Regions from separate parts of the Cupriavidus sp. UME77 genome, predicted to be linked through region 3. Evidence: predicted binding sites of a transcription regulator. Region 3 holds the regulator's gene; each other region holds the start of a gene.
What was found. Region 3 encodes FNR, which switches genes on or off when oxygen is low (the NO sensors DNR and NnrR bind a similar motif). Its sites were predicted from a motif close to TTGATNNNNATCAA; they were not measured.
Positions count from the first base shown of each region.

Region 1: the regulator FNR is predicted to act here: its motif matches at 1,797-1,810, upstream of A9975_RS03665 (universal stress protein).
Region 2: the regulator FNR is predicted to act here: its motif matches at 2,566-2,579, upstream of A9975_RS03710 (DUF2892 domain-containing protein).

Region 1 is NZ_LZZU01000007.1:108,561-115,619, reverse strand. Features, by position in the region: gene A9975_RS03675 (BCAM0308 family protein) at 1-144, opposite strand, end outside; gene A9975_RS03670 (TraR/DksA family transcriptional regulator) at 244-624, opposite strand; gene A9975_RS03665 (universal stress protein) at 901-1,731, opposite strand; gene A9975_RS03660 (hypothetical protein) at 2,481-2,831, shown strand; gene A9975_RS03655 (hypothetical protein) at 2,961-3,902, opposite strand; gene A9975_RS03650 (carbonic anhydrase) at 4,020-4,679, shown strand; gene A9975_RS03645 (VWA domain-containing protein) at 5,019-5,762, opposite strand; gene A9975_RS03640 (hypothetical protein) at 5,750-6,829, opposite strand; gene A9975_RS03635 (TerD family protein) at 6,854-7,059, opposite strand, start outside.
Region 2 is NZ_LZZU01000007.1:118,886-125,944, reverse strand. Features, by position in the region: gene A9975_RS03725 (HlyD family secretion protein) at 1-638, opposite strand, end outside; gene A9975_RS03720 (ABC transporter ATP-binding protein) at 635-1,333, opposite strand; gene A9975_RS03715 (ABC transporter permease) at 1,336-2,472, opposite strand; gene A9975_RS03710 (DUF2892 domain-containing protein) at 2,773-2,976, shown strand; partial or broken gene A9975_RS03705 (SDR family oxidoreductase) at 2,992-3,123, shown strand; gene A9975_RS03700 (alpha/beta hydrolase) at 3,132-4,907, shown strand; partial or broken gene A9975_RS03695 (zinc-binding dehydrogenase) at 5,000-5,449, opposite strand; gene A9975_RS03690 (Hsp20/alpha crystallin family protein) at 5,647-6,069, opposite strand; gene A9975_RS03685 (bifunctional acetate--CoA ligase family protein/GNAT family N-acetyltransferase) at 6,450-7,059, shown strand, end outside.
Region 3 is NZ_LZZU01000060.1:27,187-34,245, forward strand. Features, by position in the region: gene rluB (23S rRNA pseudouridine(2605) synthase RluB) at 1-1,329, opposite strand, end outside; gene scpB (SMC-Scp complex subunit ScpB) at 1,335-2,411, opposite strand; gene A9975_RS23870 (sulfite exporter TauE/SafE family protein) at 3,003-3,767, opposite strand; gene fnr (fumarate/nitrate reduction transcriptional regulator Fnr) at 4,066-4,791, shown strand; gene A9975_RS23880 (hypothetical protein) at 4,878-5,123, opposite strand; gene A9975_RS23885 (hypothetical protein) at 5,126-5,341, opposite strand; gene ccoG (cytochrome c oxidase accessory protein CcoG) at 5,410-6,909, opposite strand; gene ccoP (cytochrome-c oxidase, cbb3-type subunit III) at 6,965-7,059, opposite strand, start outside.

The DNA of each region.
Region 1 (7,059 bases), on a different contig from region 3:
TTTCAGGTAGACCGCGTGGCAAGCGGGACAGGAAGCGATGGCAGGCGCCTTCTCCGGCTGCTTGTAGGCATCGTGGATGGGATCCTGGGGAAGCCGGTCCCAACGGGCCGGCCTGACCTGGCTCGAACGCTCACGGACTTTCATGTCTGGCTCCTGAAATCGTATCGGGCAGCGCCCACGCGGCCTGCCTGCTGTTTCGCGGACTCACCTGGCGAGCCCGCCCACGGGAACGCCCGCGCATGCTCATCGCATGCCGCTCGGCGCCCCGAACATGTGCTCGTGCTTGCGCTGGCACGGGGTGCAGCGTTTGGCCGTGGGATACGCTTGCAGCCGCGGATAAGGAATGGGCTCGCCGCAGTCCAGGCACACGCCGTAGCTGAGCCCGGTGATCCGCTTTCGTGCCACCGCTATGTCGGCAAGTTCCATGCGGTAGTGTTCCGCCACGGCATCGTCCATGCGCTCCTCGGTGTCATGCTCGGCGAGATCCGCGTCGTCGCTCGGTTCGCGCTCGGCGGACACGGTACGGGAAACGGCTGCGGCGTCCATCTGGCCACGGATTCTCTGCTCTCTGCTGTCCAGCAAGGTGACGAGGCTGGAGAGCTGCTCTTTCGTTAAATCGGACATCGTTGACTCCCGGGCGCGGCAAGGTGGATCCACATCCATGATGCGATGACATCGGGCAGGCCGCTTGCGCCAGATCAAGTGATGGGCCGTTGGCACGAAGCGCCTGCGGCGTGGCGCGCTGAACCCTGGTTCCGCTTCAAGCTTCAATATAGGTGGGTGGCTGGCGGTTAGCTTGATGCGCGTCAATCTCACTTCCGGCGATGCACAGAGCCAGCCGCAGCGATGGTGCGCGCGGGCGCGGATATCGCGGCGGCGCTATGCGGGCAGTTAATGTGACTAGTGTGACATCAGGACCGGCACCGTCATGGTGTCCAGCAAAGCCCTGGTGACGCCACCCAGTACCAACTCGCGCAGGCGGCCGCGCCCGTAGGCGCCCATCACCACCACATCGGCGCCAAAATCCGCCGCGCGCGAGAGCAAGGTTTCGCCGATGGCGATGTCCGATCCTTCCTGGCAGTGTTCGAGCTCTGCTTGGACGCCATGGCTTGCCAGCGCAGCCATGGCATGGCCCGGCAGGCTCGCATCGGGCCGCGCGCCAGTACCTTGCGCGCAAAGCACCTTGGCCTGCCCGCCGCAGATCAGGGGCATGGCGTCGTGCAAGGCGCGCGTGGCCTCGCGTCCGCCGTTCCAAGCCACCATGACACGTGCGCCGGGTGCGGCGAACTGCCCGGCGAATGGAATGACAAGGACCGGCCTGCCGCCGTCGAGGATGAGGGTTTCCAGGAACTGGGTCGCCACAAAGCTGTCCGGGTCGCCCGGATCGTATTGCCCGGCAACGACAAGGTCGGCCTCGCGCACTTCGCGCAGCGCCATCATCAACGGATCGCCATCCACTGCCCGCCACTCGGTTTCGATCCCCAGGTCCTGCGTTGCCACCAGGAAGCGCCGGTGCACCTCCTCGCGCGCCTCGCTGCGCCGCTGGCGGTCCTCGTCGATATAGGCCGCGGCGCCCTCCATCAGGTAAAACCAGGCGACGTCCGGCATAAAGCCGGCAAACAGCCCGATCAGCCGGGCATGGCGGGCCACGGCGAGCCGGGCAGCGATTTCAAGCCGGTCCAGCGCGCGTGGGCTGGTGTCCAGGTGGACCATGATGCTGGCATATTCCATAGCATTCCTGTGCGGTTTGGGTTTGGGAACCTGAATCCAGTCTAGGAAGCGCTTGGACGTGGCTATTGACTCAGGTCAAGCCCGATACCTTCTGCACCTTCTGCACTGGTGCCGATTTCGGTAGCCTCCTGAGAATATGACGCACCTCTGTAAGCGAATGTATCCAAGATTGCGATGCGTAGCGATCCAGCGGAGAGTGCCTGAACCCCATGGCGCAGCGAACAGGCTCCGCCAACTCACCATCTAGCTGCGGTGCGCTCAATAGATCGCCAGAACAGCAGCACGGACAACGCGCCTGCAAAACCCTTCATCAAGAGCGCGCTTTTTCATACAAGCTCCGCCCCGTCGCTGGAGACGATGATGTTAAGTCCTCATGAATATGCAGCACTAATGCTTATCCTGGACTCTCAGGGGCCTCACGAGTTGAACCCCGATGATCTCCACGCGTTAGTGAAGCGGCAACTCGTCCGATTAGAGCAGCTATCCCCTAATCGATGCCGTCTGCATCTCACTGACCAGGGTCGCCACGTTCTCGAAGCCATCGGGAAAAGGCATTGGTCGGTACGCTGACTCGGCCGTACCTCAACCGCCGTGCGGTTCGGGGCGAATTGGCGCCTATGCCCCACGGTCGCGGAGTCCACCATCAGCGAAATGCGCAAGAAACGCTGCCATCGGCGTGGTGCAGTTCAGCCTTCGCTTCCCGCGAAGTCAACCAACACAGATTCGAACCCTCATCGGTGAGGAAAAACATGACCAAGAACGAGCGGATTCGCACCTTGCGGGTTACTACGGCACTGGCGGCAGGCCTGCTATGCGCAGCTACCTTTGCCCAGGCGCCTGGGGCCCCTCCTGATCGCAGCAATGCTGCGGTACCTTCCGGCATGACACAGATCGAGCCACCGAAGGATCCGCTGGTCCAGCGCCGCGATGCCAACAAGCAAGCATCGGACCAATACAAAGCCAAGAAGAAGGCCGCGAAGACCGAATACAACCAGAGCGTGAAGTCCGCCAAGCAGGACAAGAGCGTTGAGAAGAAGGCGAACGACGCGAAAATGAAGCAGGAAATGTCCAGTACGCCTGCCGACGCGCAGAAAAACTAAGCCCACACCGCAGCTTCCCTGGCTAGGTAAAACCGGTACACCCGCCGCTACCTCCAGGGAAGTGGTGCGTTCCTCGCACCTGATCTTGCGTCTCGTGATCGCTGACGTGGCAACATGAGGATGCGTCTGTCATCCTGCGGCCTGCTGACGTTGATACTCTTTGAATTTCATCTGCATATACGCCGGGCGCTCAATTTCATGCAGTTGCCGGGGATATTGCTCCGTGGCATTGAACCAGCTGGTCAGGCGTTGCTCGAGCTGCTTTCCCGGCGGACTTGACAGCGCACTCAGGTACGCGTCGATGGCCAAGTAGTAGCGCATGGTATTGCGCTCTATCAAGCCGCGGATACCTCCCACATATTTGCTGTTTCCAGCGGAAGCCACCTTGCCGATAGCTGTGAAGCCTACCTTGCCGCTACCGATGGTAGCCAGATAGGTGCTCATTGCAACGCGCCCGGCCAGTCCGTAGCTATAGGAATAGGTGAGATGCAAGAAAGTCCGATTCCCTTCAACGGGTACCGCCTCGAGCACAATCAGGTAGTCCTTGGTACTTAGCGGCCCGTTGTCAGCCCTAAGCTCTACCCGGAAGTACTCCGTAGTGGGGCTGGGTATCGCTCGGTAATTGAATTGCAAGCGGTAGGTGTCCACAAGCTTTTGCTCGACTTTCTTGCCTAGGTTCACCTCAAGTATGGTTCCGTTTCCTCCGATCGCAGCATGGCAGTACTTGATGTTAAGGTGCAATATCAGCACATCACACCAGTTGGCCGGCGCCTCAGGGCCACTATGCAGCGCCCCATCGACTACCGCGAACGGGTGATCCAACACGCTGTAGATCTCGCCTTTAAGCATAGAGGCCGACTCGATCGATTCCAGGTACAGCCTGCGTTGGAACGGACTGTGGTTGAGTTGTTGTACTGAACTCTCGTATCGGTCATGCAAGCTTGCAGCATTGTCCGCCGCCCGCGCGACTGACACATGGAATAGAAGGCACATCGTCAAGATTGCGATATGGTAGGCCTTGACTTGCGCGAACCTGTGTCGGCCGCGCTCCTGGCAAGTGCTCTCATTCATGAGTTCTCACGTCCCATATTGTTGGTGGCCAGTCACATCGGCGATAATCGCTGCGCACCGGCATGACAAAATATCGAACGGTCGTGCCTGTATCACGTAACCAATCTGGAGGACGCCATGCGTGACATCATCGACGGCTTTCTGCGCTTTCAGCGCGACGTCTATCCTCAACGAATCGAGCTTTTCAAGCAACTCGCAACGACACAGAATCCCAAGGCGCTGTTCGTCACCTGCTCGGACAGTCGCGTCGTGCCCGAGCTCCTCACCCAGCGTGAGCCGGGAGAACTGTTCGTCATTCGCAATGCCGGAAACATCGTGCCGTCCTACGGTCCGGAACCTGGTGGCGTTTCGGCCACCGTCGAGTATGCGGTCGCGGTCCTGGGCGTGCAGGACATCGTGATCTGCGGGCACTCCGACTGTGGCGCGATGGGCGCGATCTCGCGTTGCACTTGTCTTGATCACCTGCCGGCAGTCGCGAGCTGGTTGCGTCACGCGGATGCTGCAAAAGCAATCAACGCGGCGCATCAGTTCGATACCCCTCGCGCTAAGCTCGACGGTCTCGTCAGAGAAAACGTGATCGCGCAATTGGCCAATCTACGCACCCATCCGTCTGTGGCACTTGCGCTCGAACAGGGGCGCATGAGTCTGCACGGATGGGTTTACGACATCGAGGAGGGTAGCATTGATGCCCTCGACGGCCCGACACGACGATTCGTACCGCTTGCCGACTCGCCGACCACTGTGGCTGTGGCTTCGCGCAATCGCGGACAGGTGTGAGAGAAGCTGGCGGCGACTCGATGTAACAGGGACCCGCTTGACCAGGTGCCTGCGCCTGCAACGGCAGGACGGGGCCCTCGGGGTCGCCTCAGGCTGGCCCCGGCTTGAACTTGGTTTTCGTCGCTGGCACCCGGCGCCTGGGCGACACGCTAAGCGATTGATTTAAAATTGAAAGTGGCCATGGTGCCGACCAGGTGGTATTTGTCACATGCGCCGGAGCGCACAAGGTCGAATCATGGCGTAACACTGCCACCAGCTCCAGACGGGTTCCGCTGACTTTGCCAACGTCTCGTCGAGGTCTTCTTGCATCGCCGGCGGCCGTAGCCGCCTTGCCGCGACTTAGGACTTGAGCCAGGTAATCAGCTCTTCGCTGATGAAGCGTATGTTCAACTCGTCGTCCGACAGGGCCACGAAAGCACGCAAATTGTCGATGCCAACAAATCCCGTGTTATCGAACTCGTCGCCCAGCTGCTCGAGGAAGGGGAAGCCGCCACCCTGGTTTGACACGCCGATGAAGAGGAAATAAACCTCGTCCCTGCGTTCCTGAGATGCACGCAGCACATCCAGCGTGCGGCCCCTGTCCGAGTTTTCGCCGTCAGTGATGACAATCACCAGGCTGCGGCGCTTCTGACCGGACTGCACTACCTTGTCCTTCTTTCCGAAGAAGCGGCCGATGACGCTCGCCCTCTCAACGATTTGCGTCCAGCCGAAATGCGCCAGCATGCGCTCGAGCACGTAGGAGTAGTCCGTGCCGCCGTTCCAGCCGCTGACCTTGCCGATAATGTGCTTCTTCACGAAGCCCTGGTAGTTGTCGGCGTTGATGGGGCACACATCTTCGACGTGTGACGCGCCGTTAGAGAAGGTAAAACAGTCGACCTTCTTGTCCGGGTCGAAGGCAAGGCCCCAGGGAATCAGGCGCGTGAGCAGGTCATTGGTCACGCCGTCACGATGTTCGTCCTCGAACGAGCCCGACACATCGATTGCGAAGCCTACTTCAAGCTCTGGCGGCTTCACCACGCCAGCCTTCTGGAGATTGAGCACCAGAGCCTGGGTTGCCTTTTCGAGGTTCACTACGAGAGCCATGCTTTCTTCCTTTCAAGAAATTGAGTCAGGTCACTGAGCTTTTCCAGCACCAGGTACCGTTGTGTTTCGTTCGGTTTGTCGGTCAGCGTGGCGAGTTGCCCATACATCGCGGGCAACTTGACCAGCACGCCGTCCTGCACCAGGAGCACCAGTTCCTTGAACCTCGTCTCATCCTGGCGCAACGAGAGAATATTTTCCTGCGCCATGGCTTGCGATGTGGCGAGGGCCATCAGCCGTGACTGCAGCAGCAGTGCCTCATCCGTGCGTAGCCCCTCCAGCAGGTACTCGCCGGCGAGGAAGACCCCTTCCAACTCGTCCTGGGCGGCCACGTTGCGTGCGACCAGTTCCGCGAACGAAGACAGCAACGCCATCACCGTTTTCCCGTCGGTCGAAAGCCGAGCCTCGAGCTGGCGAATCTCCGCCTCGTTTCGCATCCAGACTGCGTTCGCTGACTTTTTCAGGAAGCCGCCTGCCATTGCATCCACTATCTCAGCCAGCAGCCTGTGCAAGCGGGTCATCAGCGCAGCAACCTGTCTCGGAGCAGTCGCCTCAAGCAGCTGAAGCCGGTCCTTGATGATTGCGTTGACGTTCTCCTGCGCGGCCACCCCGAAGGCCAGCCAGTCCGCCGACCCCATGCTGTCGGCCGCAACCCCTGCCAGTACCGCGCGCGCCTGAGCGATACACCCAGGCTCCGCGCCAGGAAAGCGGCGCACCAGGTCCTCTGGCGTTACCGAGACCAAGCGACGGAGACTACCGGCCATCGCCGAAGGATGAACCGGTGCAGCAGCCTCCGGCATCCGTTCGACAATGACGGCTGACACGGCAGTAGGCGCCAGCGAAGATGCGGCCGTGGCCGGCGCGCTCTGGCCCGCGCTCTGGCCATTCGAGGGCAGTGCGGTCGGCCGGACGACGGTCGGCGAGGGGACCTTCGCAGGCACGCCGACGCCGGGCAGCGCGGCGGGCTGGATAACGGTCACTTGAGGACGCGTCTGGAGGCCGCCATCCACGGCAGGCGTTGCCGGTGCGCCAACTGCGTCACCGCCAATCACCGTGACTTTGTGCGTCATGATGGAGAGCCTCCGGTCGACTGCTTAGGAGAAGTGGCCCAGCACGCCGTTGAAGTCAGTATTGAAGCCCACGCCAACGCCGATGAACGAGGCACCGTTGCCGTCCACCACGATGGAGCCCATCTGCACGCCGACGAAGGCGCCGAACTGGCTGGACAGGCCTACATCGAGCTGGGGCTGCCCCGCACTATTCTCGATAATGACACGCGCGTTCTCGACGTGCTTGAAAG
Region 2 (7,059 bases), on a different contig from region 3:
GCCTTACGCAACGCATCGACCTGCCGTTCCTGATTGCGGATGTCATAGACCCAGGCGCCGGCGCGCGTCAGCTCCAGCTGGCGGCGCGCCACGTCGAGGTTGCCGCGCGCCACGCGCACCGCATTGGCGGCGTTGTCCATGGCGTCCTGGCTGACGGAGCGGGCGTTGAGCGCATAGGACCGCTGCAGCTTGTCGAGCTGGTCCTGCACCGTCTTCAGGCTGGCGGAACTCGCCTCGGCCTGCGCGCGCGCCACCTCCAGCGTTTCCTTGCGCGGCTGCGCCCTGAGCTGCGCGAGCTGGGCCTCGGCAGCCTCCGCCTGCGCCTGTTGCTGCGCGGCCAGCGCGCGCTGCACGGAATCCTCGATCACCAGCAAGTCCGCGCCCCGCCCCACCTCCTGCCCCTCGCGCACCGGAATACGGACTACCGTTCCCGCGACTTCGGGATACAGGTTGATATTGGCGCCGTTGTCCTGGTAGCTCTCGATGATGCCATTGGCGTAGATACCGTTCTTGTACGGATTGGCCGCTGGCTGGAACACCGGCGGCAGCGGCGGCCGCTGCTGAGCATAGAGAATGGCCGCCACCACGCCGATCAGGGCGCCCAGCGCTGAGAGGATGAACAACAGCTTGTTCTTCATCGTGCCTCTCCCCGCTCGATACCCTTGAGCTTGCCATCTTCCATATCGAGGATGCGGGTGGCCATGTCGAAGATGCGGGCATCGTGGGTGACGATCACGATGCAGCGCTTGTCGTTGAGGATATGCACCTTGACGAACTCCATGATGGCGTGGCCGGTGTCGCCGTCCAGCGAGGCCGTGGGCTCGTCGAGAATCAGGATGTCGGGCTGGCTGACAATGGCACGGGCGATGGCCACGCGCTGCTGCTCGCCGCCGCTGAGCTTGATCGGCGGCAACTGGGCGCGGTTGGCCAGCCCGACGATCTCCAGGTAGCGCTTGGCTTCGTTCAGCGCATCGTTCCAGTCGCGGCCCTTGAGAATCAGCGGGATCGCCACGTTTTCCAGCGTGGTCAGGCGCCCAAACAGGTGGAAGTCCTGGAACACGAAGCCGATCCTGGCGAGGCGGAACGCCGCCAGCGCATCGTTGTCCATCTGCCAGATACTGGTGCCGTCGATCACCACCTCGCCACCGTCCGGGCGCAGGATGCCGGAGATCACGCTCAGCAGCGTGGTCTTGCCGCTGCCGGATGGGCCTACGATAAACAGGATCTCGCCGAAGTACGCCTCGAAGGTGACCTGCCTGAGCGCATTGGTCCGGGCCTCCCCTTGGCCGAACCATTTTTCCAGCGCCTTTGCGGCAATGGCAACGCGCGGCATGCTTACCCCCGGAAGATGTCGAAGGGTTCGATGCGCAGCACCTTGCGCACGCCGATATAACCGGACACGGCAGCGATCACGATCACCATCACCAGTGCGAGGCCCAGGTTATAGAACGTGATCATGGCGGCGTAGTCGGGGATACGCAGCCGCGCCAGGCTGATCAGGATGGCGCACAGCCCAATGCCCAGGCCGTAGCCGGTCAGCGCGGTGAAAGCCGCCTGGAACACGATCATCGCTACCAGTTCGTGCCCCTTGGCGCCGATGGCCTTGAGTGCGCCGAACTTCTCCAGGTTCTCGAGGATAAAGGTGTAGAACGTCTGCCCGGAGATCGACAGGCCGACGATAAAGCTGATCACGGTCATCAGCAGGATATTGGTGCCGAGCCCAGTCTTGTATTTGTAGAAATCCGAGATGCGCTGGATGAACTGCGCCTTGGTGAGCGCGCGGTAGCCCAGCCGTTGCACCTCCTGCTGAATCCGCGTGACGTCCGCCATGGACTTGGGCTCCACGAGAATGTAGGAAATCGTGTAGCGCGTGGTCGGCAGGTACTGGATGGCGCGCTGGTAGGTCGTGTAGAGCGTGGGCACACCAAACAGGCCCGTGGTGGAGACCTGTGCAATCCCGACGATGACGCCGCGGTTATCGTTGATCTCGAATTCGGTGCCCACCGCCGGGTTCTCCAGCTTGTCGAATTCGGCATCCTTGACGACCAGGAAGGCGTTCTCGGCGTAGATGTCCTCGATCCTGCCATTGAGCACGTCAGGGCGCCCGAACAGGCTGGCGTCATCAATGCCAACCACGGTCACTGGCTGGTAGGTGCCGCTGCGCAGACGTACCAGCGCGCCGCCCGAGTAGAGCGGCACCGCAAACTTGACGCCCTCGATACTGCGCACGGCATCGAGCACGTAGTCCGGCATGCCGATGGTATTGGCCACGGTATTGACCGCCGGGTCCATGACCCAGATGCTCGCGCCGATGTTGTACACGGTCGACGACGATCGATTGAGCACGCCGGCGAACAGCGAGGTCATCTCGATCATCAGGAACACCGCGAATGTGATCCCGACCAGCAATCCGGTGAACTTGGCCCGGTCGTTGACCAGCAGCTTGTACGCGAGTTTGAGGATACCGGGCACCATGTTCTTGCTTTCTTGACCGTGTGCTGCGCAGGGGGCATCAAGGCATGCTGGTGCCGTGTACTCAGTCTAGTATCGGGCGCTTGATGGCCTTTGACGCAGATCAATCTCGCCTGCGGCGTGGCCGGTGACGCCGGAGCTGCGTGCACTCCAGTGCTAGTGCTAGTACGCGTCAAAGTTGCCATAGATCAAGGCCACCGGCAGCCATCTGGCTATATTGGGCTTGTGCAGCAGCCGGATCGCGAAACGAACCCGGCAACGCTGCACCTGCATTTAACGGGCTATCGAAAGGAGGATGCTGTGCAAATCAATATCGGTACGGTTGACCGCACGCTCAGGATCGTTGTCGGCTTGGCCCTGATCGGCCTTGCCGTCACCGGCACGATCGGCGTGTGGGGATGGATCGGCGTGATCCCGCTCCTGACAGGGCTCGTGCGCAACTGCCCCCTCTACAGCCTGCTCGGCGTCAGGACCTGCCCGGCCTCGGGCGGAAACCCCGACTGATCCGGCCGGCCTGCGCCCGTGGCCCCTGTCGGCAGGCTTGGGCGCCCGGAAGAGGTCGCGGCGCTGATTCCCTTCCTGTGCTCCGATGACGCAGCATTTGTCACCGGCGCCAATATCGCCATCAATGGCGGGCAGCACATGCAATGAACGCACCTATGCCAACCCGTGAACCTGCCGCTGCGCCCGAGGCGGAGTGTGGCTGTGCTCCCATCGAGGCTGCACCGGACCAGCTCGACGAGCAAGTGCGCTCCGCGCTGGCCTGCGCGACGCAAGGCATGTCGCTTGCCTCGTTCTGGCTGGCCGGACTGGACTGGGCGTTGCACCTGGCCGTCTCCCCTGGCAAGGTCGACACGTCCCTGGGGGAGTGGATGAGTGCAATGATTGCCGCGACCGGCGGCATGTTGCCGGGTCCGGCCACTGCGCAACCAGCGCCCGGCGCAACGGCCCCGCCGTCCGACCTGCGCTTCGCCGACCCCGCCTGGTCGCAGTGGCCTTTTCGCTTCTGGCGCGATGCCTTTCACAACAACGAGGCGCTATGGGCGTCGTTGACGCACGGGCTGCGTGGCGTATCCCGGCACCATGAGCGGATCGTGTCGTTCTGCGCGCGGCAGATGCTCGATACCTGTTCGCCCGGCAATGCCTGGTGGCTGAATCCCGTGGTCCTGCAGGCCACGGCAGCCAGCGCCGGCGGCAATTTCGTCAACGGGACCCGGCACTGGCTGCACGATATGCAGGACGTGATGGCGGACCTGACGCGCGACCCAAAGCTGCGCCGCCCGCCCACCTTCAAGGTTGGAGGGGACGTCGCCATTACGCCCGGCAAGGTGGTGTTCCGCAATGCCCTGATCGAGCTGATCCAGTACGCGCCGGCCAGCGCCGAGGTATGGCGGGAGCCAGTGCTGATCGTGCCCTCCTGGATCATGAAGTACTACATCCTGGACTTGCAGCCGCGTGACTCGATGGTGCGCTTCCTGGTCGGGCAAGGCCACACGGTCTTCATGATCTCGTGGAAGAACCCGGGTGCCGAAGCGCGCGACCTCGGGCTTGACGATTACCAGCGCCTCGGCGTGCGGGCTGCCTTGCGCGCGGTGCAGGAACGCTGCCCCGGTACGCGCATCCACGCCGCCGGCTATTGCCTGGGCGGCACGCTGCTGTCGATCTGCGCGGCGGCGCTTAGCCGCGACGACAGTGGCTTGCCACTGCAAAGCCTGACCTTGTTCGCCAGCGAGACAGATTTCACCGAGCCAGGAGAACTCGGCCTGTTTATCGACAGCAGCGCCTTGTCCACGCTGGACGCGATGATGCGCCAGCAAGGTTACCTGGACGGTCCCCAGATGGCAGCCGCCTTCCAGATGCTGCATTCGCGCGACCTCGTCTGGTCCCGCATGATGAGCGAGTACCTGCTCGGCAAGCGGTTGCGCCCGAACGATCTGGTGTCATGGAACCGGGACGTCACCCGCCTGCCCTTTCGCATGCATTCGGAGTGCCTGCACAAGCTGTTCCTCAACAACGACCTGGCAGAAGGACGCTATTGCGTGGACGGGCGTCCCGTCGCCCTGTCGGACATTGGCATGCCGATCTTCGCGGTAGGCACGGAGCATGACCATGTCTCGCCCTGGCGCTCGGTCTACAAGCTGCATCTGCTGACGTCGGCGCCGTTGACGTTCCTGCTGACCTCAGGCGGCCACAATGCTGGCATCGTGGCCGACCCTTCGCATCCCGGCCGCCGATACCGGGTGGAAACGCGCGCGGCGCAGGCCACCTATGGCAGCCCCGCACGCTACCTCTCGACTGCGCAACGGCATGAGGGATCCTGGTGGCCCTGCTGGCAGGGCTGGCTGGCGTCGCACTCCACTGGCCGGGTCCCCGCGCGCGACGCGGCGCAAGGCGCGCTCGCAGACGCACCCGGGAGCTACGTGCTGGAGGGCTAGGAGCGCGTTGCGACTCGAGCCCGCGCGCACCGCACCTACCGCGTGCGGCAGTCGGCGCATTGGTGGCGTAGGATTGCGGCGGCGCAACCTGTTCAAGGTGTGATGGCGACCTTCAGCACACCATCGCGCTGGTTAGCGAACAGCTCGTACGCCGACTCGATCTGATCGAGCTTGAACCGATGCGTGACGAGCGGTCCGAGATTCAACCTGTCGCTCTGAATGACCTGCATCAGGCGGCGCATCCGTTCCTTGCCACCGGGGCACAGCGCCGTCAGGATACGATGATCGCCAAGGCCGCTATGGAAAGCATCCTTCGGAATGCGCAGGTCGTTCGAGTAAACGCCCAGGCTTGACAGCGTGCCGCCCGGCTTGAGCACGCGCAACGCGGCCTCGAAGGTTCCTTGCGTACCCAGCGCCTCGATGGCCGCGTCTACGCCCCGGCCACCCGTCAGCTTCAGGATCTCGTCGACCACATCGACCTGATGGAAATTGATCGTGATATCCGCGCCCATGTCCTTGGCCATGCGCAGGCGCGCATCGGATGAAGGCGCCCGCCAGATAAACGAGAACATGACAAGGCAGACGCTTGCCGGGGAGCCGCCAGCGTTCAGTATCGGTCATCGCGCCCTCCGTCCTGGGTTCAGCGGTCTAACGCGAGTTACGATGCGGCGGGGGGTGCTCGGTGCAGTGGCTGTATTGGCCGTATTGGCGCCCGTGGGTAGCCCTGGAAAACAGCGAATCAGCGGATCGTCACACGCTGTTGCGGCGAGGCTTCTTTCTTGGGCAGTACCACCCGAAGGACACCGTTCTCGTAGCTGGCATCCACCTTGCTTTCGTCCACGGAACTGTCCAGGGTAAAGGCGCGTTGCATCGAGCCACTGTAGCGCTCACGCCGGATCACACGTTCGCCTTCCTTCTGCTCGGAAGACTTTTCCACCTTAGCCGAGATCATCACCGTGCCGCGGTCGACGGACACCTCGATATCTTCCTTCCTGGCGCCGGGAATCTCGGCGACCACGTTGTAGGCCTTGTCAGACTCGGTCACATCGACCTTGAACGCGAATCCTCCTTCATCGTTGCCGCGAAACGCACGCAACATGCCTTGCAGCATGTCCCCAACCGGTTCGATCGACAGTGGATCGTAAATCCTGAGATTGCTCATTGGCGCCTCCTTGGAGTGAAAGGCCCGCGCGGCATGACGAGCGGACCTCCACTTCATGGTGGCACAGCGCACCTGTCGCACCTTGTCCCAGATCAAGTGCGGCGTTGCCCCGCAGCGAGAGATCGTCTTCAGGCCCTGCGCCTCGGCCAGCAGGCGCCACGCCAGGTTGTAGAGGCGTTGGGAATCGCGGTCCACTGACACCTCCGCTGCCCGATCGGGAGCATCCTTGTCCTGTATCAACACCGATGCACCCAAGCTGGACAATGCTGGCATATCGGCATATTGGCGTTCGCGCGATGGCGCATCCGGCCTGACGCAAAGCCCGTCCCGCAGCGGGACACGGATCTGGCGCCCCCTCCCACCCGACGACCCCGAGCACGATGAGTATCCGTAACCTGGAATATCTGTTTCATCCGCGCTCGGTCGCGGTGATCGGCGCGTCCGCACGACCGCATAGCGTAGGGGCCACCGTGTTTGCCAACCTCTGTGCCGGCGGCTTCGCCGGCCCGGTGTATGCGGTGAACCCAAAGTACCGTGCGCTGGAAGGCCGGCCTTGCTATCGCGGCGTCGCCGCGCTGCCCGATGCGCCCGAACTGGCAGTGATCTGCACGCCAGCCGATACGGTGCCGGGCCTGATCGCCGAACTGGGCGAACGCGGCACCCTGGCCGCCGTGGTCCTTACCGCGGGCATGGCGCAAGCGCACGCCACGGGCACGCAATCGCAGCAGGATGCAATGCTCGGCGCCGCCAAGCCGCATCTGCTGCGCATCCTCGGCCCCAACTGCGTGGGGCTGCTCGTGCCAGGCCTGGGGTTGAACGCCAGCTTTGCGCACGCGCCACCCCTGCCCGGCAAGCTGGCCTTCGTCTCGCAGTCGGGCGCCCTGGCCACGGCGGTGCTGGACTGGGCAAGATCGCGCCAGATCGGCTTTTCTCACTTCGTCTCGCTCGGGGACAGCGCAGACGTCGACGTGGCGGACGTGCTCGACTATC
Region 3 (7,059 bases):
GACGGCCTCGAACATGCGGCGCACTTCGCGGTTGCGGCCTTCGGTCAGCGCCACGTGGTACCAGTGGTTGATGCCTTCGCCACCACCGTCCGCGATGCGCAGGAAATTAGCCTCCCCATCTTCGAGCTTGATGCCATGCAGCAGGCGCTGGCGATCGGCCTCAGCCAGTTCACCCAGTGTGCGGACCGCATATTCGCGCTCCACACCGTAGCGCGGATGCATGAACTTGTTGGCGATATCGCCCGAGGAGGTAAAGATCAGCAAACCCTCGGTGTTGAAGTCGAGGCGGCCCACGGCCACCCACTTCCCTGCCTTGATGCGCGGCAGGCTGTCGAACACGGTCGGGCGGCCTTCCGGATCCGACTGGCTGACGATCTCGCCGGACGGCTTGTGATACAGCAGCACGCGCGGCGGCTTGGACGACACACGGCGGTGGATCAGCTTGCCGTTGACCCGGACCTGGTCGGCCGGCAGGATGCGCTGGCCGATGTGGGCAGGCAGGCCATTGACCGAAACCCGGCCCTGAAGAATCAGCTCTTCCATTTCCCGGCGTGAGCCCAGCCCACCTTCGGCGAGCACCTTGTGCAGCTTTGGCGCATCGTCGTCTGCGGACAGTTCGCGCACCGGCTTGACCCGGGCCTGCGGACCGCTCGACTCTTCCTGGTCATACTGACCGGAAATGACAAAGCGGAACAGGTCCTCACCGCTCGCAGCGGCGGCGGGCGCCTTCTCGGGCACACCCGCGGCCGGGCGCTGCGCCCCGCCCTTGCCCTTGCCGCCCTTGCCTTGCTGGCGCGGGCCGCCTTGCTGCCCTTCGGCGCCGCCGCGGCGGGCCGCGCCTTGCGGCTGCTGGCCTTGCTGCGGCTTGCGCTTGCGGGCGCCGCTCCCATTCGGGTTGGTGCGAGCGCCATCGCGCTGGCGCTCGCCCGCGGCTTCGCTTACACCTTCGGCAGCGTCACCGCTGAAGTTGCGGCGGCCTCGCGGCGCCGGGCGCTCGCCCTGCTGCTCGCCTGCCTGCACAGCCTCGCCTTCCGCGGGCTTGCGCTTGCCACGCGTACGCCCCTTCCTTGCGCCGTCGCCACGCGCGTCCTGCGCGGCACCCGCATCGGGGCTGCTCGCAGGGATTGCCGCCCCGCCGTCCGCGGCACGGTCGCCATCGCGGTCCTGCGCGGCCTGGCGGCGCGTGGCCACCAGATTGCGCAAGCCACGGCGCAGGCCCTTGCGGCGCGGCGCGCCATCGGTGCCATTGCCGGCATCGCCGGCCGGCGTATCCGCCTGGCGGACGTCTTGATCAGAATCGGACAAGGTATTCACATTCGGATGTTGCATGGTGTTCAGTTGGACACGCGCTGGTCGTGCTCGTCGTGCTCGCTGGGGTGCGCCGGATTCGTCGTGGACGCCCCCGGGACTTCGGACGCCTGCTCGCCGGAGGCCACTTGTACGTGGTAACCGTTGGCGGGCGTGTCCGTTTGCTCATTTGTTTCACCGTCTTCGACGGCTTGCTCCTCGGCTGCGTCGCCGGACCGCGTGCCGGCGGGCTCGGCGACCACCGGCTCGCTCCCTGGCTTACCGTCTGGCTCGGGCGTAGCCGGCACTTCCGCCTCGGCCTCGGGCGTGGGTGTGAACCCAGCCTCTACTTGCGCCAAGGCCTCCTTCCTTTCAAACGCATCCACCAAATCGGCAATGCCGTCCGTGGCGCCGGCCGCTAGACCGTCGGGGGCAACCACGCCTGAAGGGGTCGATTCACCCTCCCCGGCATCCGCCACAACCAGCGCGGCAGCGCCGGCCTGATCATCGCCAGGTTCCGCGAATGCCTCTTCGTCGCTATCCGCCGGCACCGTGCCCAGCGCCTCGAAGTCGATCGGCTCCTGATTCAGCATTGCGACCTGCGCCTGGGCCTGGATGTCTTCCAGCGGCGGCAATTCATCGAGCGTGCGCAGGCCGAGGTCATCAAGGAAGTTCTTGGTGGTGGCATAAAGCGCAGGCCGCCCGGGCACGTCACGGTGGCCGATCACCTCGATCCAGCTGCGGTCCTCGAGCTTCTTCACGACTTCGGTGCTGACCGCGACACCGCGGATTTCCTCGATATCGCCCCGCGTGACCGGTTGCCGGTAGGCGATGATCGCCAGCGTCTCCATCACGGCGCGGGAGTACTTGGGCGGCTTTTCTGGATTCAGCCGATCCAGGTACTCGCGCATGACAGGGCGGCTCTGGAAACGCCAGCCACTGGCCAGTGCCACGAGTTCCACGCCGCGTTGCTCCCAGTCGCGGCGCAGCTCTTCCAGCAGCACGCGAATGGTGTCGGCACCGACGTCGTCGGCAAACAGCCGGCGCAAGTCATTGACGCGCAAGGGTTCCTGCGCGCAGATCAGCGCGGTCTCGAGGACGATCTTCGCCTCTTGGGTATTCATGTTGATTGCGTGCAGCCTGTCTTTGCACCTGCGCCCCGGTTGATCCCGGGCGCACTGGAGATTGCGGGTTCAGCGGTAGGGATTGCCACCGCCATCTGGCCGCGCAGCCAACCGCATGCTTGATGCATGCCAGCCGTGCGCCTTCTTTTATTGCATCGGGTGCCGGACCTGACCGGCAGGAGATCGCCCGGCCACCGGCTTTAACTGCCAGTCGACGGAGCCCTTGCGTCGCGCCTTCCCCCTGATGTGGCGGACCTGTCCGGCGCGGCGTTTATCATCGAACGCACCGGGTGCAAGAAAATACGGATATCGGGCCTGCTGGCCTATTTCACCCCGCCCTGCCGTGGCTGGTCTTTTGAACCGAATCTTTTGAACCGGACGGCGGATGGGGAACGGTCCCTGGCGCTGATGCCTGCCTGGGTGTTCCTGGCATGCATCCCTGAGCAGCGGATGCTACCTGACGATGCCACGATGAAATACGCTGCGCGATATCGCTGTTCTTGCGATTGTATGGCATTCCCTGGCAAACCTGCAACCGATTCGCACAGCTACCTCAGCGAGGAAGTGACAGATACACCACGAAACAGCGCTTCAGAAGACCAGGCAGAATCCATGCGCGGCAAGCGTCTCAGGTAAAAGCAGCGCGCGCGCCACCCCGGCCAAGCCAAAGGCCACCACCGCAAGGCCAGCGCCAGCGCGCAACGCCGGGCGCCGCGAAAGCTGCCTGAGATAGCCGGACAGGCCCGAGATCACCAGCAGGTTCGGCAGGGTGCCCAGGCCAAACACGGCCATCACCAGCGCGCCCGACGGGGCATTGCCGGCCAGCAACGCCATGGCAAGAGCACCGTACACCATGCCGCACGGGACCAGCCCCCAGGCTAGCCCCATGCCGTAGCGGCGCAGCAAGCGGCCCTGCCCATGCGCCCGAGCCACAGCTGGCAAGCGCGCCCCGATAGCGCCAAGGCCGCGCAGCAATCCACCCGCGCCCCGGGCGGCGAGCCGCTCCAGCCAACCCGTACCCGTGGTGCGCCCGCGCAACATCCACAAGCCCGACAATGCCAGCATCACACTGCCGATCCCGAACAACCAGCGCTGCAGCGGCAGGTACTGTGCCTTCCAGACGCCAGCGCCAAGGGCGCCCAGCAAGCCTCCCAGCACCGCATACATGCTCAGCCGCCCGGCATGCATGACAAGCAGTTCCAGCAACCAATGGCCGGGACGCCGGAGCACCGTGGCAGGCACGCGCGCAACGCCGCCCTGCTCCGCCGCCAGCGCGATCCCGCCGCACATGGCGGCGCAGTGCACGCCGCCCAGCAAAGCCAGGGTAAATACGCTGATAAGCACGCCTATGGTCAACTTCTCCTCCCAATCACACAATCGCAACGTCCGGCGCGGTAAAATGCGGAGAACGCGCCCCCGCAGCTCCAAGAGGCGCTATCAACATGAAGCTTGGCGCCCGCGTACATCAGCGCGCTCGCAAAACATGACGACGGGCACGGCAAGCCGCGCTGCACAGATAGCGCACTGCCGCAAGACCCGCGCGCCAGGCCGATGTGGATAGCGCTTCCAACCGACGACTCTCAACGTCAAGCTCTCAACTCAATGCGCCTGCCACATCGCGCTTGATTGACTGCGCTAAACCGACAGGCCCCAATTGCTCACCACCATTCCCATTACCGAGATGTCGCCCCGCTGCTCCACTTGCTCGCTCGGCCAGCTCTGCCTGCCCGTCGGCATGTCGCAGCAGGACCTCGAAAAGATGGATACGCTGGTCCAGGACCGGGTGCGCGTACGCAAGGGCGAAACCCTGTACCGCCTCGGCGACCCTCTCACCGCCGTCTACGCGATCCGCTTCGGCACGCTCAAGACCCACCTGACAATGGAAGACGGCCGCTCGCAGATCACGGGCTTCCACCTTCCCGGCGAAGTCGTCGGCCTCGACGGCCTTGGCGAGATGCAGCACGCGTCGGACGCCACCGCGCTGGAAGATACCGAAGTCTGCGTGGTGCGCTTTGGCGATCTCCAGACGCTGTCCAACGTCCTGCCTTCCCTGCAGCATCAGTTCATGCGCCTGATGAGCAAGGAGATCTCGCAGGACCAGGTCATGTTGATCACGCTCGGATCGATGCGCGCCGAGGAGCGGCTTGCCGCTTTCCTGATCAACCTGTCCGAGCGCTTGTCCGCGCGCGGCTATTCGGCCTCCGAATTTGTGCTGCGCATGAGCCGCGAGGAAATCGGCAGCTACCTGGGGCTCAAGCTCGAAACTGTCAGCCGCCTGTTCTCGCGCTTTGCGGAAGCCGGCCTGATCCAGATTCGCCAGCGCCACGTCAAGCTGGTCGACATGGTGGGGATCAAGCAGATCGTCAACAAGTCCTGCTGACGCGCTCGTCGCGCGCCGCCCTCGCCCGCGGCGGATCGCCGCGATGCCGCGCCTGCTGGCCTGAACCGGCAAGGCGCGCATCACAATCACTCCAGCTCGTCCGTGTCCGCCAGCCGCGTGGGCATGGTGTACAGCGTCAAGCCGCTCGACAGCGAGCACAGCACCCACGCGATCAGGAAGCCCACGGTGTAGACCGCCTCCCGCGATGCCTCGACCGGCTGGCCGAAGAAGCGCAGGTCACCGGGATCGACCATGGAGAATACCAGCGCGGTCGTCAGCCCGGCGACCAGGAAAGCGGGCCACAGCACCCACATCAGCCAGCGTAGTCTCATGATCACCTCGCTTGCGCCGCGACCGGCGCTGCCTGGCGCGCGCTGCCCGCCTTCTCGACCACCAGGCCGTGGCGAGCGACCCCTTCCTCAATGGGCGGATCCGGGTGGGTCATGGCCAGCCAGATCGTGACCCCGCAGGCCACCATGGCAACGAACGGCCCACTCATCAGCAGCCACGGCCATGGCTCCTTCCACCAGGGATTGCTTTGCTGCGTCATCTGGCCTCCTCTAGTTCTAGATCGCGTATGTAGCGTACGGATTGGTGTATCCAGCGTCCCCCGCCGCCTCATAGATTGCGCGGCACGATAAAGCTGGTGCTCTGTCGAATCTCCGCGCCATGCGCCCCCGCGCCCTCGTCGGGCACCGCGGTCACCGTGACCTCGATCTTGTGCGTGCCCTGCGCCGCGGACTCGATCGGCACGCGCACCCGGATGGGAATCAGGCGATTGGACGTGGGCTCCAGGTTGCCGGCAGCGTGATCATATTCCACGGCCAGGCCCTTGAGCTCATCGCTGCCCGCGCTGACGGCGACGCGCATTGGCGCCTCTGTCGTGTTGATCAGTTGCAGCCGATACACGTTCTCGATCCAGCGCCCTTCCACTTCCCGCCCCAGCGCGCCGCGGTCGCGGATGATATCGACCTTGAGCGGCGTACGCATGGCCAGCGAGGCCATGAAGCCGGCGACCAGCGCCAGCCAGATCACCGAGTAGATCACCGTGCGTGGCCGCACCAGGCGCTTGCGCGCCACGCTCTCGGAGAGCGCGCTGCGCATGGCGTTCTCGGACGTATAGCGGATCAGCCCGCGCGGGTAAGCCATCTTGTCCATGACCTGGTTGCAGGCGTCGATACAGGCGCCGCAGCCAATGCAGTCGTACTGCAGGCCATCGCGGATATCGATGCCAGTAGGACAGACCTGCACGCAGATGCTGCAATTCACGCACGAGCCCAGCCCGGCGGCCTTGTGGTCCGCCTTGCGCGAGCGGCTGCCGCGCGGCTCGCCGCGGCCCACGTCATAGGTGACCACATAGGTGTCGCGATCCACCATCACGCTCTGGAAGCGCGCATACGGGCACATGTACTTGCAGACCTGCTCGCGCATGAAGCCGGCGTTGCCCCAGGTGGCAAACGAGTAAAACAGCATCCAGAACGTCTGCCACGGACCCAGCGAGAGGCTCAGCACCTGCGCGCCGAGCGTGCGAATGGGCGAGAAGTAGCCGACGAAGGTAAAGCCCGTCCATAGCGCGATCACGATCCAGAGCGTGTGCTTGGTGGCCTTCAGGCGCAGCTTGCGTACGCTCCAGGGGTCGCCGTCCAGGCGGATGCGGGCAAAGCGGTCGCCTTCCACATGCCGCTCGATCCACATGAAGATCTCGGTGTACACCGTCTGCGGACAAGCGTAGCCGCAGAACAGCCGCCCCGCGATCGCCGTGAAGAGAAACAGCGACACCGCGGAGATCACCAGCAGCACGGCAAGGTAGATCACGTCCTGGGGCCACAGCACCAGGCCGAATATATAGAACTTGCGCGCGCCGAGATCGAACAACATGGCCTGGCGGCCATTCCACTGCAGCCAGGGCATGCCATAGAAGAACAGCTGGGTCAGGACCACCATCCAGACCCGCCAGCTCGAGAACGCACCCGACACCGAACGCGGATAGATCTTGCGGCGGACTTCGTACAGGGTCTCGTCCGACGTTTCCGCGTCCGCCGAGTCAGGTGCGGGCGCGCGCAGCGGCGCCCACGCGGCGCCATTCCTTTCAAGCGGCTCCGGTCCGGGGGCGTTCATGGGCGAACACCCTCGCCGCGGTGCGAACCCGGCTGACAAGCACAAGCATGGTGGCTCATTGCCTGCCCCCCTCGCCTGCACCGCCGCCGGTGTTGGACAGGCCCCAGACATAGGCCGTCAACATGCGGATACGCTCCGGCGTGAGGATTT